Regions from separate parts of the Telluria sp. AIW5 genome, predicted to be linked through region 1. Evidence: predicted binding sites of a transcription regulator. Region 1 holds the regulator's gene; the other holds the start of a gene.
The links. The regulator sigma-54, encoded in region 1, starts transcription at its own class of promoters, with help from an activator protein. The targets are predictions, from matches to a motif close to TGGCANGNAANCTGCTTT.
Positions count from the first base shown of each region.

Region 2: the regulator sigma-54 is predicted to act here: its motif matches at 1,585-1,602, upstream of AC1MEM_RS13215 (PEP-CTERM sorting domain-containing protein).

Region 1 covers NZ_CM155289.1:293,252-300,956, forward strand. Annotated here, with positions in the region: gene queF (NADPH-dependent 7-cyano-7-deazaguanine reductase QueF) at 1-409, shown strand, start outside; gene AC1MEM_RS01295 (PTS sugar transporter subunit IIA) at 754-1,236, shown strand; gene hprK (HPr(Ser) kinase/phosphatase) at 1,282-2,217, shown strand; gene rapZ (RNase adapter RapZ) at 2,358-3,221, shown strand; gene AC1MEM_RS01310 (enoyl-CoA hydratase/isomerase family protein) at 3,386-4,471, opposite strand; gene hpf (ribosome hibernation-promoting factor, HPF/YfiA family) at 4,571-4,927, opposite strand; gene AC1MEM_RS01320 (RNA polymerase factor sigma-54) at 4,991-6,463, opposite strand; gene lptB (LPS export ABC transporter ATP-binding protein) at 6,499-7,260, opposite strand; gene lptA (lipopolysaccharide transport periplasmic protein LptA) at 7,260-7,705, opposite strand, start outside.
Region 2 covers NZ_CM155289.1:2,977,105-2,984,809, reverse strand. Annotated here, with positions in the region: gene AC1MEM_RS13225 (tripartite tricarboxylate transporter substrate binding protein) at 1-432, opposite strand, end outside; gene AC1MEM_RS13220 (LysR family transcriptional regulator) at 554-1,486, shown strand; gene AC1MEM_RS13215 (PEP-CTERM sorting domain-containing protein) at 1,636-2,421, shown strand; gene AC1MEM_RS13210 (ankyrin repeat domain-containing protein) at 2,325-2,843, opposite strand; gene AC1MEM_RS13205 (hypothetical protein) at 3,048-3,617, shown strand; gene AC1MEM_RS13200 (hypothetical protein) at 3,646-4,137, shown strand; gene AC1MEM_RS13195 (IclR family transcriptional regulator domain-containing protein) at 4,189-4,962, opposite strand; gene pcaH (protocatechuate 3,4-dioxygenase subunit beta) at 5,104-5,796, shown strand; gene AC1MEM_RS13185 (peptidase associated/transthyretin-like domain-containing protein) at 5,809-6,330, shown strand; gene pcaB (3-carboxy-cis,cis-muconate cycloisomerase) at 6,364-7,705, shown strand, end outside.

The sequences.
Region 1 (7,705 bases):
CCTGTCGCTGGACCGCCTCGACATCGAGGTCGACAACTATGCGCCGGCGCCTCACCTGCTCACCGCCAATTTCGAGGAAGCGCCGGTCGAAGAGACCCTGGTCTCGAACCTGCTGAAATCGAATTGCCTGGTGACCGGCCAGCCGGACTGGGGAAGCGTGCAGATCGACTACGTCGGTCCGCAGATCGACCAGGAAGGCCTGCTGCGCTACCTGATCGGCTTCCGCGAGCACAACGAATTCCACGAGCAATGTGTTGAACGCATCTTTATCGACATCCTGCGCCAGTGCAAACCGAGCAAGCTGGCGGTGTACGCGCGCTATACGCGTCGTGGCGGCCTCGACATCAATCCATGGCGGGCCAACTTCAGTACCGGGCGTCCGCACAATTTGCGCGGCGCACGCCAGTAAACGGTTTGTGGGGCTGTACCTTTCCAGCCACAGAAACTAACGAAAAAACAACAGTCAGCGCACGCTGCCTGCTTGCCTATTTTTCGGGCAAATGTGAGGAAAACACGGCAAATCCTCCCGTCCTCCCCCGTTTCATCCAAGGCGCATGGATTTTCGTTACGGAAATTGCGTGAACTCTTGTGGAAGCGCAAACAGCGCTCACGCCACTGCTGGGTGAATGGTCGAAACGGGCCGGTGACAGGCGTAGGATACCGACGCGAAATCGAATTACAGGCCTCAAAAACAGGCCTATAATTCCGCTCCGCAAGTCGGCTCCTCGTGCGCCGCAACATGAAAAGCGTGAAATGACCAATCTCAGCAAAATCCTTTCTCTTGAAAACGTCCAGCTCGACATCGCGGTGTCGAGCAAGAAGCGCGCCTTTGAACAGGCCGGACTCATTTTCGAGAACAACTGCGGGATCGCACGTTCGACCGTCTCGGAGAATCTGTTTGCGCGTGAACGCCTCGGTTCGACCGGCCTCGGCCACGGCGTGGCGGTGCCGCATGGACGCATCAAGGGCAGCAAGAGTTTAAAACAGCCGATCGCCGCCTTCGTCCGCCTGGCGGCACCGATTCCATTCGAGTCGCCTGACGGCCAGCCGGTCAGCCTGCTGTTTTTCCTGCTCATTCCCGACCACGTGACCCAGCAGCACCTGGAAATTTTGTCGGAAATCGCCGAGCTGTTCTCGGACGAAGCGATCCGCACGGCGCTGGCCACCGATACCGATCCGCGCTCGATCCACGAACGTATTATCAACTGGCAACCCAGTTTGCAGGCCTTGGGTTAAACTCGGGGGAGTATTCCCCCTGGGTCTTTTCCTTATTATCAAGCCATGCTGCAGACTCCGCTTACCATCCAACGGCTGTACGACGACAACCGCGACAGCCTGCAACTGGGCTGGTTCGCCGGCTTTCCTGGCGGCGAACGGCTGATCTCGGGCGACGTCGCCTCCGCCGCCGACCAGGTCGGCCACCTGAACCTGATCCACCCGGGCCGCATCCAGGTCTTCGGGCACCAGGAACTGAATTACTACCACCGCCTGAAATCGAGTTCGCGCAGCCATGTGATCGGCGAACTGATCGGCGGCGGACCGCCGGCGCTGATCATCGCCCAGGGTCTCGAAACCCCGCCCGACATCCTCGCCATCTGCGACGAGCAGAACATCCCGCTGTTCTCGACCCCACTGCCGGCGGCGCAGGTGATCGACTTCCTGCGCGTGTATCTGTCGAAAAAGCTGGCCCAGCGCGTCATCATGCATGGCGTGTTCATGGACGTGCTCGGCGTCGGCGTGCTCATTACCGGCGATTCGGGCCTCGGCAAAAGCGAGCTCGGCCTGGAACTGATTTCGCGCTCGCACGGGCTGGTGGCGGATGATGCGGTGGAATTCTCGCGCATCGCCCCGAACATGATCGAAGGGCGCTGCCCGCCGCTGCTGCAGAACCTGCTCGAGGTGCGCGGCCTCGGCCTGCTCGACATCAAGGCGATTTTTGGCGAGACCGCCGTGCGGCGCAAGATGCGCCTGAAACTGATCGTCCACCTCGTCAAACGCGGCGTGCTGGACGAAGAAGTCGAGAGATTACCCTTCCACTTCCCGACCGAAGAGGTGCTGGGACTGCCGATCCGCAAGGTCGTCATTCCCGTTGCCGCCGGCCGCAACATCGCGGTGCTGCTCGAGGCCGCTGTGCGCAACACGATCCTGCAACTGCGCGGGATCGATACGCTGCAGGAGTTCATGGAGCGGCAGAGACAGGCGATGAGCGGCGATTGAAAAACCATCGTTCCAAATACGGCCGCTAAACCCTCGCCGCATTCCCCGCTAACTTGCGTGATCGGAACGTATGCACCCCGATCCGGCCGATTCTGGCACGGACGACGACAAACGGGGGGCTGTTGCGGTATCATCAACCCATGCACATTGTTCTCATTACCGGTATCTCCGGATCGGGCAAATCGGTTGCCCTGAATGTCCTGGAAGACGCGGGTTACTACTGCGTCGACAACTTGCCGCCGGCACTGCTGCCGCAGCTGGTGAAAACCGTGTCGAGCGAAGGAACGGACAAGCTGGCCGTCGCCGTCGACGCCCGCAGCGCCGAGTCGCTGGCGGAATTGCCGCTCACCGTGGCCAGGCTGGAAGAAAGCGGCCACGAGCTGAAAGTCCTGTTCCTGACCTCGAGCACCCATTCGCTGGTCGCGCGCTTTTCCGAAACGCGGCGCAGCCATCCCCTGTCGCATACGCTGCGCCCGGGCGAGAACCCGGCGTCGCGCCGCACCCTGATCGAATGCATCGCCGAAGAGCGCGAACGCCTGGGGGCGATCGAGCAGCTGGGCCATGTGATCGATACCTCCGAGGCGTCGGCGAATAAACTCCGCGCCTGGATCAAGGAACTGGCCGAGGTCCAGCATGCACCGCTGACCCTGTTCTTCGAATCCTTCGCCTTCAAGGTCGGCGTGCCGCTCGATGCTGACTTTGTGTTCGACGTGCGCGCTATTCCGAACCCGTATTACGACCTGTCGCTGCGCCCGCTGACCGGCAAGGACGCCCCGGTGATCGCCTTCCTCGAGGCCCAGCCGAGCGCCACCGAGATGCTGCACGATATCTGCAAATTCGTGGAAAAGTGGCTGCCCTCGTTCAAGACCGATAACCGCAGCTACCTGACGGTGGCCGTCGGCTGTACCGGTGGACAGCATCGGTCGGTGTACATGGCTGAGCGGCTGGCGGCCTATTTCAACGAGACCGAGCGCGTGGTGTTAAGGCATCGCGAGCAGTCGTAAGAAGACACGTTGCACCTGCGTTCATCGTTGGCCCTGGCTTACCGTAGGGTGGGCATGCCCACGCGTGCGCCACATGATCGGCGTTTGCGGTAATCGACGCCGAACGGTAAGCGTAGGTATGACCGCGTAGGCTCGAGAGCCCACGCTACGTTACGCCACCGATATCAACGCAAATGCCGCAAGGGGTGTGCGTGTTCCGGCCACGCCGGCGCGAAGAAGGCTTCGACCATGTCCGCCATCACGGCGTCCAGCGTCGGCGGATTCCACCGCGGCGCGTTGTCCTTGTCGATCACCAGCGCGCGCACGCCTTCCAGCACTTCGCCGTGCTCGAAATTACGGCGCACCAGCGTGCGTTCCATGCGCAGGCAGTCGGCAACGTCGAGTGAGGCGCCGCGCAGCAGCATCTCGTGCGTCACGCACATCATCAACGGTGAACGCTGGCGCATCGCTCCCAAAGCCTTTTGCGCAAACGGATTCTCATCGCCTTCCAGTGAAGCCATGATCGCGGCCACCGAACCGGCGCCGAAGTGGCGGTCGATCGCGGCGCGCTGCGTTTCGAGGACGCTTTGTCCCGCGTCCGTGGCACAGCGCGCAGCGAAGGCGCGGATTGCCTCGGGCACTTGCGCGCCCGGCGTCGATGCGATCAGCGCATTCAGTTCGCCCAATTGCGCGCCCGGCACGAAGACGTCGGCCAGGCCGACATACAAAGCGTCGGCCGCGCCGATCGTCAATCCCGTCAAGCCCAGGTAATTGCCCAGCTGCCCAGGCGCGTGCGACAGGAAGTGGCTGCCGCCGACATCCGGGAACAGGCCGATATTCACTTCCGGCATCGCCATTTTCGTGCGCTCGGTGACGATGCGCAGGCCGGCCTGCGGACCGCCCTGGGCGATGCCCATGCCGCCGCCCATCACCACGCCATCCATGATCGCAATATACGGTTTCGGATAGAAATGGATCAGGTGATTCAGCGCGTATTCTTCGGTGAAAAAATCCTCGAGCAGCGCGCTGCCCCCAAGCGGCGTGGCGTGCCCCGCTTCGTGGAAGAAGCGGATGTCGCCGCCCGCGCACAGGGCTTTTTCGCTGCTGCTGGTGAGCACGACCGCGGACACGGAGGCGTCGTCGCGCCAGGCCAGCAGGATGTCGGTCAGGCGGCGGACCATTGCCAGCGAGAGGGAGTTCAAGGCCTTGGGACGGTCGAGGGTGATCGTGCCGGTGCCGTTGGCAATGCGGGTCAGGACGTGGTCGGTCATGGCGAGTGAGCTGGTGAAAGAGACATGTATTTTACCGAAGGCAGACGTGAAAAGGGCGCCTCCCGGCGCCCTCGTTCAGACGGTGCTCAGTGCCCGGTATTACAGCGCCGCAGCAGGCTCTCCGCCTTCAGGCAGGCGCTTGAGCGCCTCACGACTATGGTCCTTCAACATCGTCTTGTATTTCATCACCTGGCGATCCAGCCTGTCCATGAGCAGGTCGATCGCAGCATACAGGTCTTGCGCCACACTCTCCACGTGCACGGTCTTGCCGGACACGCGCAAGTTAATCTCGGCCTTTTGCCTTTTGTCTTTTTCGGTGAGATTGTCGATGGCGAGGATCACGTGGGAATCGATGACCTGATCGAAATGTCGGGTGATGCGTTCGAGCTTGTTCTGTACGTATTCACGGATGGCGGGGGTGACGTCGAGGTGGTGGCCACTGATGGTGAGATTCATACACACTCCTTTGAGAAGATAGCGGCCGCCGGGCCGCGCAAGGAGTGCGCGTGGCTGCCGCTGTTACAAGGATTTGCGGAGGCTGACGGGAGGGATCTTGAGCGCTTCGCGGTATTTTGCAACCGTGCGGCGCGCAATGACCATGCCTTGTTCACCGAGCATTTCCGCGATCTTGCTATCGGATAATGGGTTCTTTGGGTCCTCTGCTCCTGTCAGCTGCGCGATAAGCGCCCGTATCGCCGTGGACGATGCTTCGCCCCCCGCTTCGGTGGCGACATGGCTTCCGAAGAAATACTTCAGCTCAAACATGCCGTGCGGGGTCAGCATGAATTTCTGAGTTGTTACGCGAGAAATCGTGCTCTCGTGCAGACCCAGTGTATCAGCAATCTCGCGAAGCACAAGGGGACGCATGGCAACCGCGCCATGGCTGAAAAAGTTCTTCTGACGCTCCACAATTGCCTGCGAAACACGCAGGATCGTATCGAAACGCTGGCGCATATTTTTGATGAGCCACTTCGCTTCCTGCAGCTGCGCGCTCATCTGGCCTTCGCCTTTTCCCTGCTTGAGCAAATTCGCGTAGACGTTGTTCACGCGCAGGCGCGGCATGACTTCGTTGTTCAGCGAAACGCTCCAGCCGTTCTTCGATTTGCGGACAATAACGTCCGGAACGACGTAGTCCGAGACGCTCGATGCAAAGGCGGCGCCGGGATGCGGATTGCACTGGCGAATGACGGCTTGCGCTTCGCGCAGGTCTTCGTCGTCGCAGTCGAGCGCTTTCTTCAACTTCGTGAATTCGCGCTGCGCGAACCAGGTCAGGTAACCCTCGACGATCTTCAAAGCCATGCGCCGCGTCACCAGCGGCACGCCCGGCATGGCGCGGATCTGCAGCGCCAGGCACTCGGACGCGCTGCGCGCACCGACGCCGACCGGATCGAGGCTTTGCACCATCGCCAGCGCGCAGCGCAGTTCGTCGATCTCGACTTCCAGCTCTTCCGGCAGGCGCGCGTGGATCTCGTCGAGCTGCTCTTCCAGGTAGCCGTTGTCGTCGATGGCGTCGATCACCAGTTCGGCGAGGGCCCGGTCGCGCGCCGTCACGCCGGTCACCCGGATCTGCTCCGTCAGGTGCTCGCGCAAGGTCACGCCGATAGCGCCCAGCTGCGGACGGCCATCGTCGTCGCCGTCGGCGTTCGACGCGCGTGACAACTCTCCCCAGTCCGCGTCGGACTCGCCGCGTTCGACCTCGCCGCCGCCGTCAAGGCCGTCGGCACCATCCGCGGCTGCGGGGGCGCCCTCTTCCGCATTCGACGCCGGCGCCTCGCCTTGCGCCGGCGCGGCGTTGAGCGCGCCGTCGGCCAGCAGGCGCACCGAGTGGTCGAGCGGATCGTCGAGCCGCTCGAGCAGCGGATTATCGGACAGGATTTGCTCGATCTCCTGGTGCAGTTCGAGCGTGGACAGCTGCAGCAGGCGGATCGACTGCTGAAGCTGCGGCGTGAGCGCCAGGTGCTGCGAAGTCCGGAGTTGCAGGGATTGTTTCATGTGCCGCTTGGGTTCCGTGTTTTGCTACAGGCTTGCTACATGCGGAAGTGTTCGCCCAGGTAGACGCGCCGCACCGACTCGTCGGCGATGATGTCGTCGGGGCGTCCCGACGCCAGCACCGCGCCCTGGTTGATGATGTAGGCGCGGTCGCAGATGCCAAGCGTCTCGCGCACATTGTGGTCGGTGATCAGCACGCCGATGCCGCGCTCCTTCAGGAAGCGCACGATACGCTGGATCTCGATCACGGCGATCGGGTCGACACCGGCGAACGGTTCGTCGAGCAGCACGAAGCGCGGATTGGTGGCGAGCGCGCGCGCGATCTCGACGCGGCGCCGTTCGCCGCCCGACAAGGACAGCGCCGGGTTCTCGCGCAGCTTCTCGATTTGCAGTTCGGCCAGCAGCGAGTCGAGCCGGTCGTTGATGGCGGCTTTGGTCAGTGCCTTGCCGTTGTCGTCGCGCTGCAGCTCCAGCACGGCGCGGATGTTGTCCTCGACCGTCAGCTTGCGAAACACCGAGGCTTCCTGCGGCAGGTAGGATAAACCGAGTACCGCGCGCCGGTGGATCGGCAGGCTCGAAATATCGGTGCCGTTGATTTCGATGGCGCCGGCGTCCGACGGCACCAGGCCGACGATCATGTAGAACGAGGTGGTCTTGCCGGCGCCGTTCGGCCCGAGCAGGCCGACGACTTCGCCGCAACCCACTTCGAGCGACACGTCGCGCACCACCAGGCGCTTGCCGTAACTTTTCTGCAGCCCCCGCACGACCAGGGTACTGCGCTTGTCGCTTGCTTCTTTCATTATCGCTTTCCTGCTACTGGCGCTGCCGGCGTCGATGAAGGTGCCGATGCAGGCGCAGCCTTGGCCGCCGGCGCGCCGGCCGGGGGAACCGCTGCCGCAGGTGCGCCAGGCGCGCCGCGGCGCGGTGCGATGATCAGCGTCCCGCGCCCGCCGCCAAGCTTGCTCTCGCCGCTGGCGTCGTTGCGCACGGTCGCCACTTCCTTGCGGCTGTCGTAGGAGATGTAGGCGCCATCGAGCTCGTTGGTCAGCCGCCCGTTTTCGAGCTGCTTGACGATCGCCTTCGAGAACAGCTTGACCAGCTCCTGGCGCTCGTCGTATTCGATGCGCTCGGCCTGGCCTTCCATCCACAGGTCGGGTCCGCCGTCGCGCTTCTGGCGGAAGGTCGCCACGCGCCCCGGGCCGGAAGTGAGCGTCACGCTCATGTAGCCTTCCGGCGTTTCCTTCA
Region 2 (7,705 bases), 2.7 Mb from region 1:
GGCCAGCAGTTCTTTCGTGTCCTTCGCGGGGAAGGCCGGGTTGACGACGAGCACGTGCTGCGAAGTCGCGACCATGCCGATCGGCGCCAGGTCCTTCACCGTGTCGTAGGGCATCTTCGCGAACAGCGAGGGATTGATCGCCAGCGAGACGGTCTGCAGGCCGATCGTGTACCCGTCCGGCGTTGCCTTGGCGACGGCGTCGACGCCGATGTTGCCGCCGGCGCCAGCCTTGTTCTCGATGTAGATATTGCCACCGACCGCTTTCGCCCATTCATCGGCAATCCGGCGCGCGACGATATCGGCGCTGCCGGCCGGTGCGTAGGGCACGATGAGGCGGATCGGCCGCGCGGGATAGTTCTCGGCGTGGGCAAGGGTCGTCGTACCGGTCATACAGCAGGCGGCAAGCGCCAGCAGGGCTAGTTTGATCTTCATGGTCTCCTCCGGTGGATGGAATGCATCAGGTCCGGATCGCTGCCGGACAGCACCATGATATTAGAAATAAGAACTCGTATAATGAATATTGATTAACTTGATTCGGTCGCGGGAGTTACGAATGGATGGACTCGACGATTTGTCGTTCTTTGCCCTGGTGGTACGGCGCGGCAGCCTGGCGGGCGCGGCCCAGGAGCTCGGCATTACGCCGCCGGCCGTCAGCAAGCGCCTGGCCGCGCTCGAGGCGCGCCTGCGGGTACGGCTGCTGAACCGGACCACGCGACGCATGAGCCTCACCCCGGAAGGCGAAACCTATCTCGGCGAAGGCCAGCGCCTGGTGGCCGAACTGGAAGCGCTGGAGCGCAAGATTTCCGGCGGCAGCGTGGTGCCGCAGGGCCTCTTGCGCATCAACGCCACCCTCGGCTTCGGCCGCAAATACGTGACGCCCGAACTGTCCCGCTTTGCGCGCGCCTATCCCGAGGTCGAGGTGCAGATGCAGTTGAGCGACCGGCCGGTGAACCTGGTCGAGCAGGCTTTTGATCTGGCGATCCGCTTCGGCGAACAGCCGGACGCCCGCATCACCGCGCGCAAGCTGGCCGACAACCGGCGCTTCCTGTGCGCCTCCCCCGCCTACGTCGCCGCGCATGGCCTGCCGGCCTCACCGCGCGACCTGTACCGGCACAGCTGCATCGTGCTGCGCGAGAGCGACGAAATTTACGGCAGCTGGCAATTCCGTTCGGGGACGCGGCAGGAGACGGTCAAGGTCCGCGGGCCACTCAGCACCAATGACGGCGAGGCGGCGCTGTCGTGGGCGCTGGATGGGCACGGCATCGTGCTGCGCTCGGAATGGGATGCCGCGCCTTACCTGCGCTCGGGGCGGCTGGTGCTGCTGCTCGAGGACTGGGATGCGCCGCCGGCGGATATCTACATCCTGTTTCCGACCAGGAGCCATTTGCAGGCGAAGACGCGGGCGATGGTGGATTTCATGCTGGAGGCGTTTGCGGACCGGCGCAGGACGGAGAGGACACGGAACAGGGGCGATTTGATCTGGTGAGCTGATCGCTTCTGATTCTGACGGAAAACTTTACAGTCGAACCGGCAAAAATTTCCTTAAGAAAGTTAAGTTACTGTTTTACAAGTAATATTTACTTCTGGCATGGTTCCTGCTCTGTTTGTCATTACACAAACCAGATTGGGGATTCCATGAAAAACGTCTTGAAGGTAACGCTCGCCGCTGCTGCTCTCCTCGCCGGTGCCGGCGCCCATGCCGGCGTCATCACCGACACCGGCGCAGCTGCCTACTGGGGCAGCGATTCGCACGGTTACGGCGACGTGGTCGGCGACAGCAACTTCTACATCCATGGCGCGACCATTACCCGCGCCGGCGATCAACTGACGATCGGAATCTCCACCAACTTCGCCGGCCACGCGGGCATCGACGCGAATCTGACCACGGGTGGCATCGGCTATGGCGACGTGTTCCTCGCCCAGAACTGGACGCCTTATGGCAGCGACGCCAACCATGTCTACGACAACGCCGGCAACGGTACCGTGTGGTCGTACGGCTTCAGCCTCGACGACCGCTACAGCAACACCGGCGGCAGGTTCAAGCTCTATCAACTCACGGGCGGGACCAACGCCGCCGGCATCAAGATGAGCGAATCCTTCATGAGCTGCGCCCTGGCCAGCGCCTGCTATTACCGCGATGGCCAGGCGACGGCCGTGGACAGGGCTGCCGCGAGCGTGATCGACACCGGCCTCGTCGGTACCTGGACGGTCACCACGGACCAGGCGCTGGAATTCAAGATCCTGGCCTCGTCGACCGACCTGCTGAACTACACGTCGATCGCCATGCACTGGGGCGAGACCTGCCAGAACGACGTCATCGAAGGTCAGGTGAACATGGTTCCCGTGCCGGGCGTGTTGTCCTTGATGGCGCTGGGGCTGGCCGCCCTGGGGGCGAGCCGCCGCCGGGTGCGGCGCGGCTGATTGTTCGACACCGGGGGTGCGATATCAAGCGCCGTGAGCCCGGATTCAGTCGCCATCGTCGCATCGCTATGGGGCAGGAGCAGCGCAACGCAGCGCTCACTGCCGCTGGAAGCAGCCCGCATCAAGGCAGTCCATCCGTCCGCGTCGCGCGCCATCGGGTCGCCGGCCGGCAAAAGCAACTCGACGCATCCCGGGTGTCCAAAGGACGCAAGCATCAAGGCGGTCTCGCCATCCCTGTCGCTTGCGTTGGCGTCGCTCCAGGGCAAAAGCAACTCGACGAATCCCGGCTCGCCTTCCACGCACGCGAGCATCAAAGCCGTGCGCCCCCAGCAATCACTGTCGCGAGCTGCAGCCGTGTCCTTCTTCAAAATCCGTCTTAACTCGGGCAGGTTTTTCCGTTCAACCGACGAAAAAATGTCCACGTCGTCCGACTCCGATGCGAGCGCCTGGCCCGTCGTCCATCACACAATGCCAAACGTGGAGGAAGTTACAAGGAATCAGTTGTTCGAGGTACCTGGCGGGGGGCAGGCAGGCGCAATCTCACCTTGTACAGGCCGCCCTTCTTACTATACTGATTGAATGCGCAGCCAAGCCGCCTTCAATTCGAATAACAAGGGGATCGACAAATGCAGACTTCACCGATGCTGCGCCGCGGCGCATGGTTGTTGAGCGCCGTCCTGGCGACCACCGCCTGGTCCTCGCTCGCGGACGACAGGCACGACGATGGCAGCGATAACCGTGTCCAGCGCGGGTTCGAACTGGTGCCGAAAGGCGTCAAACTGAACATGATGGGAAAGGACCGTGCGCTCGTTGGGCTGGGCAGTTACAACGTCAACACAGGTGGTTGCATCGATTGCCATAGTCATCCGACCTATGCGCCGGGGAGCGACCCCTACCTGGGGCAACCCGAGATGATCGACGCGACCCAATACCTGTCCGGCGGGCGACAGTTCGGCCCGTTCATCACCGCGCCCAACCTGACCCCGGACCATGCCGGCAGGCCTGCGGGCCTGACCCGCGCCCAGTTCATCAAGACACTGCGCACCGGCCATAATCCACATGACCCGGCCGGACAAATCCTGCAAGTGATGCCCTGGACGACGATCGGGAAAAAGACCGACCGCGACCTTGAATCGATGTTCGAATACCTGCGCGCAATTCCTTCATTGCCCGACAATCCACACCCCGGGCCTTGATGCAGGCAGCAGTTCACCGATTGTTTCCATGAAAATCCGCATGCTGATCGCTACCGCGGCGATACTCTCCTGCAGCGTCACGGCCAGGAGCGCGCCGTCGAGCCTCTCCCCGGCCGATCAAGCCTCCGCTTTCAAGGCAGCTGGTTTCACGCTGATGGGCAAGCAGTGGCGCAATTGCGACGACCCGACGCCGTCCTACTCTCCGGGCGAGGTCGCCGAAGTGCGTGACCTGAACGGCGACGGACGGCCCGAGGCCCTGATCACCGAGGGCGGCACTTACTGTTTCGGGAGCACTGGCGCCGGATACACGCTGGTGTCGAAACAGGTGGATGGCGGCTGGAAAAAGGTAACAAGCGGGACAGGCGTTCCCACCTTCCTCACAGTCAAGGGCAAGGATGGCTGGCCCGACATCGAGGTCGGCGGCCCGGGCTTCTGTTTCCCGGTCGAACGCTGGAACGGCAGGGAGTACGCGCTGAATCGGTATCAGTACGAGGGAAAGTCCTGCCGTCCGAATCGGTAAACACGCAGCGCGGTGGCGTATCGTGCATCCGCCAGGCCCTGCGCGGCAGGCTTACAGCAGCGCCCCCAGCTCCACCTGAATCTTGATCATCGCCGGCAAACACCGCTCGACCATCTGCTCGATCGGCAGCCGTCCCGCGTGCACGCTGACATTCATCGCCGCCACCACGTCGCCGCGGAAGTTCTTCAAAGGTACGGCAATCGCGCGCAGGCCCAGTTCCAGCTCCTGGTCGACCAGCGCATAACCCTGCGCCCGCGCCCGGGCAATCTCCAGCGCCAATCGCTCACGATGCACGATCGTATGCTGGGTAATCGCCTCGGGATGGGCGCGTTCGAGAAACGATTCGATTTGAACCTGCGGCAAACTCGCCAGCAGCATGCGACCGTTGGCCGTGCAATACGCCGGCACCCGCGTGCCCGGCTGCAGCGTGGCCGACACCAGTTGCCCCGCACTGACCGCCGCCACGCACACCAGCTGGTCATGGTCGAGCACGCCGACCGAGGCCGCCTCCCCCAGCGAATACGCGAGCCGGTACAGCAGCGGCTGGGCGATGCGCGGCAGGCGGGCGGAATGCAGGTAGCTCTGGCCGAGGCGCAGCACGGCCGGCGTCAGCGAGAACAGCTTGTTCTCGTGGCGCATGTAGCCGAGGTGGGTCAGCGTGATCAGGTAGCGGCGCGCGGCGGCGCGCGTCAGGCCGGTCGCGTCGGCGACCTCCGCGATGGTCAGGCGCGAACGTTCCTGGTCGAAGGCTTCGATCACCTTCAAGCCTTTTTCAAGGCCGGCGACGAGGTCGCGTTCGAGAGGAGCGTCGGTTTCGGTAGGCATACGAGCAAAAAAATAGGGATTTGTGCGAGTATCGCACACAGTGTGCGCATTGCGGAGCAGCCCGCACCTTGACCGCTTGTGAGCCCGGCAGGGCTGGCCTACTATTTCCGGCATCGACAACATCAAATGAAGGAGACCGCCGTGAAATTCGATCCGATCGAGCCGGGCATTTATCCCGAGCTCATCTACCCAGCCTACAAATCCACGGTCAAACGGGGGCCGCAGCAAGCCGCACTGCGCATCGAAGCGCCGGTGCCGGCCTCGCAGAACATCGTCGTCGCATCAAGCATCCTGCTGCCGAACGATACCGACCTCACCGCCCATGGCGCGAGCGAGCCGCTGGGCGAGAAGATCGTCGTCACCGGCCGCGTGCTCGACGAAGACGGCAAGCCGGTGCGCAATTCCCTGGTCGAAGTCTGGCAAGCCAACTCGGCCGGCCGCTACTGGCACAGCCGCGACCAGCACGCCGCCCCGCTCGATCCGAATTTCCACGGCCTGGGCAAGATGATGACCGACGACGAGGGCCGCTACCGCTTCGTCACGATCAAACCCGGTCCCTACCCATGGGGCAACCACGACAAGGCATGGCGCCCGGCGCATATTCACTTCTCGATGTTCGGCAACGTGTATGCGCAGCGCCTCGTCACGCAGATGTATTTCCCCAGCGATCCGCTGTTCGACTACGACCCGATCTTCCAGAGCGTGCCGGACGAAGCGGCGCGCCAGCGCCTGGTCTCGCGCTTCAGCCTCGAATACACGGTCGGCAGCGAAATGCTCGGCTACGAATTCGACATCGTCCTGCGCGGACGCAACGCTACGCCGATGGGCCTTTAAGGAGAAGACCAAATGAGCAACATCACCACTTCGCAAACCATCGGCCCCTTCTCGCACGAAGCCTGGCAATGGGCCGTCGATGCCTGCATTCCCGGCAACCTGAAAACGACCGGCGAGACCGTGCTGGTGTCCGGCGTCATTTACGACGGCGACGGCGCCCCCATCAACGACGCCCAGATCGAAGCCTGGACGCCCGCCGCCGCGGCCGCCGAACCGGAACAGATGATCCCCGGCTTCCGGCGCGTGCCGAGTGGCGCGGACGGCGAATTCAGCCTGCGCGTCTCGCTGCCCCAGGCGGCCACGCAGGGCGAGCCCCTGATGTACGTGACCGTCTTCGCGCGCGGCCTGGTGCTGCACCAGTTCACCGCCGTCTTCCTCGAGGACGACGCGGGCCTCGCCGGGTCGAGCATCCTGAACCAGGTGCCGGAAGCGCGCCGCGCGACCCTGCTTGCGCGCCGCACCGGCGACGGGCAATATCACTGGGATATCCGGATGCAGGGCGAAGCGGAAACCGTCTTCTTCGACTACGCATAAGCCGCGACAGGAGGCGCAGTACAAGGATAATCCATGAGCATATCGATCTTCGACAGTTTCCTCACTACCCCCGACATGATCGACGTGTTTGACGACGCGGCCATCGTCGGGGCGATGTTCCGCTTCGAGCAAGCGCTCGCGCGCGCCCAGGCCGAGGAAAGCCTGATCCCCTCCACCGCGGCCACTGCGATCGCGGGCGTCTGCAAGGCCGAGCTGTACGACATCCCGGCCCTGATCCACGCCGGGCGGCGTGCCGGCAGCCTTGCCATCCCCCTGGTCAAAGAGCTGACCAAGACCGTCGCGCTCTACGACGAAGCGGCGGCGCGCCATGTGCACTGGGGCAGTACCAGCCAGGACGTGATCGACACGGCGCTGGTGCTCGTCACGCGCGAGGCCTTGCAGCTCCTTGACGACGGCTTGCAGGCCTTGTGCGCTCACCTGATGGCGCTGGCGGAGCAGCATCTCGCGACGCCCGTGCTGGCGCGCACGCTGATGCAGCCGGCACAGGTGACGAGTTTCGGTTTTAAAGTTGCCGGCTGGCTGGCGCCTCTGGTGCGTGCGCGCTCCTCGCTGCGCGCAGCCGCCGAACGCGCCTTGCAGCTGCAACTGGGCGGCGCGGTCGGCACCTTGTCCGTCATGAAGGACAAGGGAGCGGTGGTCGCCGAACGCGTGGCCGCGCAGCTCGGGCTGGAAGTGGCCGACGCCGCCTGGCATACCCAGCGCGACGAATGGGTGCGGCTCGGGATGGAAGTCGCCGTACTCACGGGGAGCCTGGGCAAGCTGGCGACGGACCTGAGCCTGATGGCGCAGGGCGAGATCGCGGAACTGGCCGAACCCTCGGGCAATGGCCGCGGCGGCTCGTCGGCGATGCCGCACAAGAGGAATCCCGTATCGAGCATGATCGCCCTTGCCGCCGCGCGCCGCACGCCCCAGCATGCGGCAGCGCTGCTGTCCTGCATGGACCAGCAGCACGAGCGCGGTCTCGGCAACTGGCAGGCGGAGCTGGCCGAGTGGCCGCCGCTGTTCCTGTCGGCCCACGGTTCCCTGCGCGCGCTGAACGACGCCTTTGCCGGCTTGAACGTCGACCGCGAGCGCATGCTGGCCAATATCGGCGCGCTGCACGGCCTGGTGTTTGCCGAGAGTGCGTCGAGCTACCTGGCCGGCGCCATCGGCCGTCCCGCGGCGCACGCGCTGCTGGAAGGGTTGACGCGCCGCGTCACCACGGAGGGCCGTCCGCTCGACGCCTTGCTCATCGACGCCGTCAAGGCCGATCCGCAGCTCGCGGCGCACGTCGACCTGCAGGTGCTCGCCACCCACTTCGATCCGGTTGCCGCCCTGGCGCCGGCACACCACCTGGCCGAGCGCCAGTTGCAAG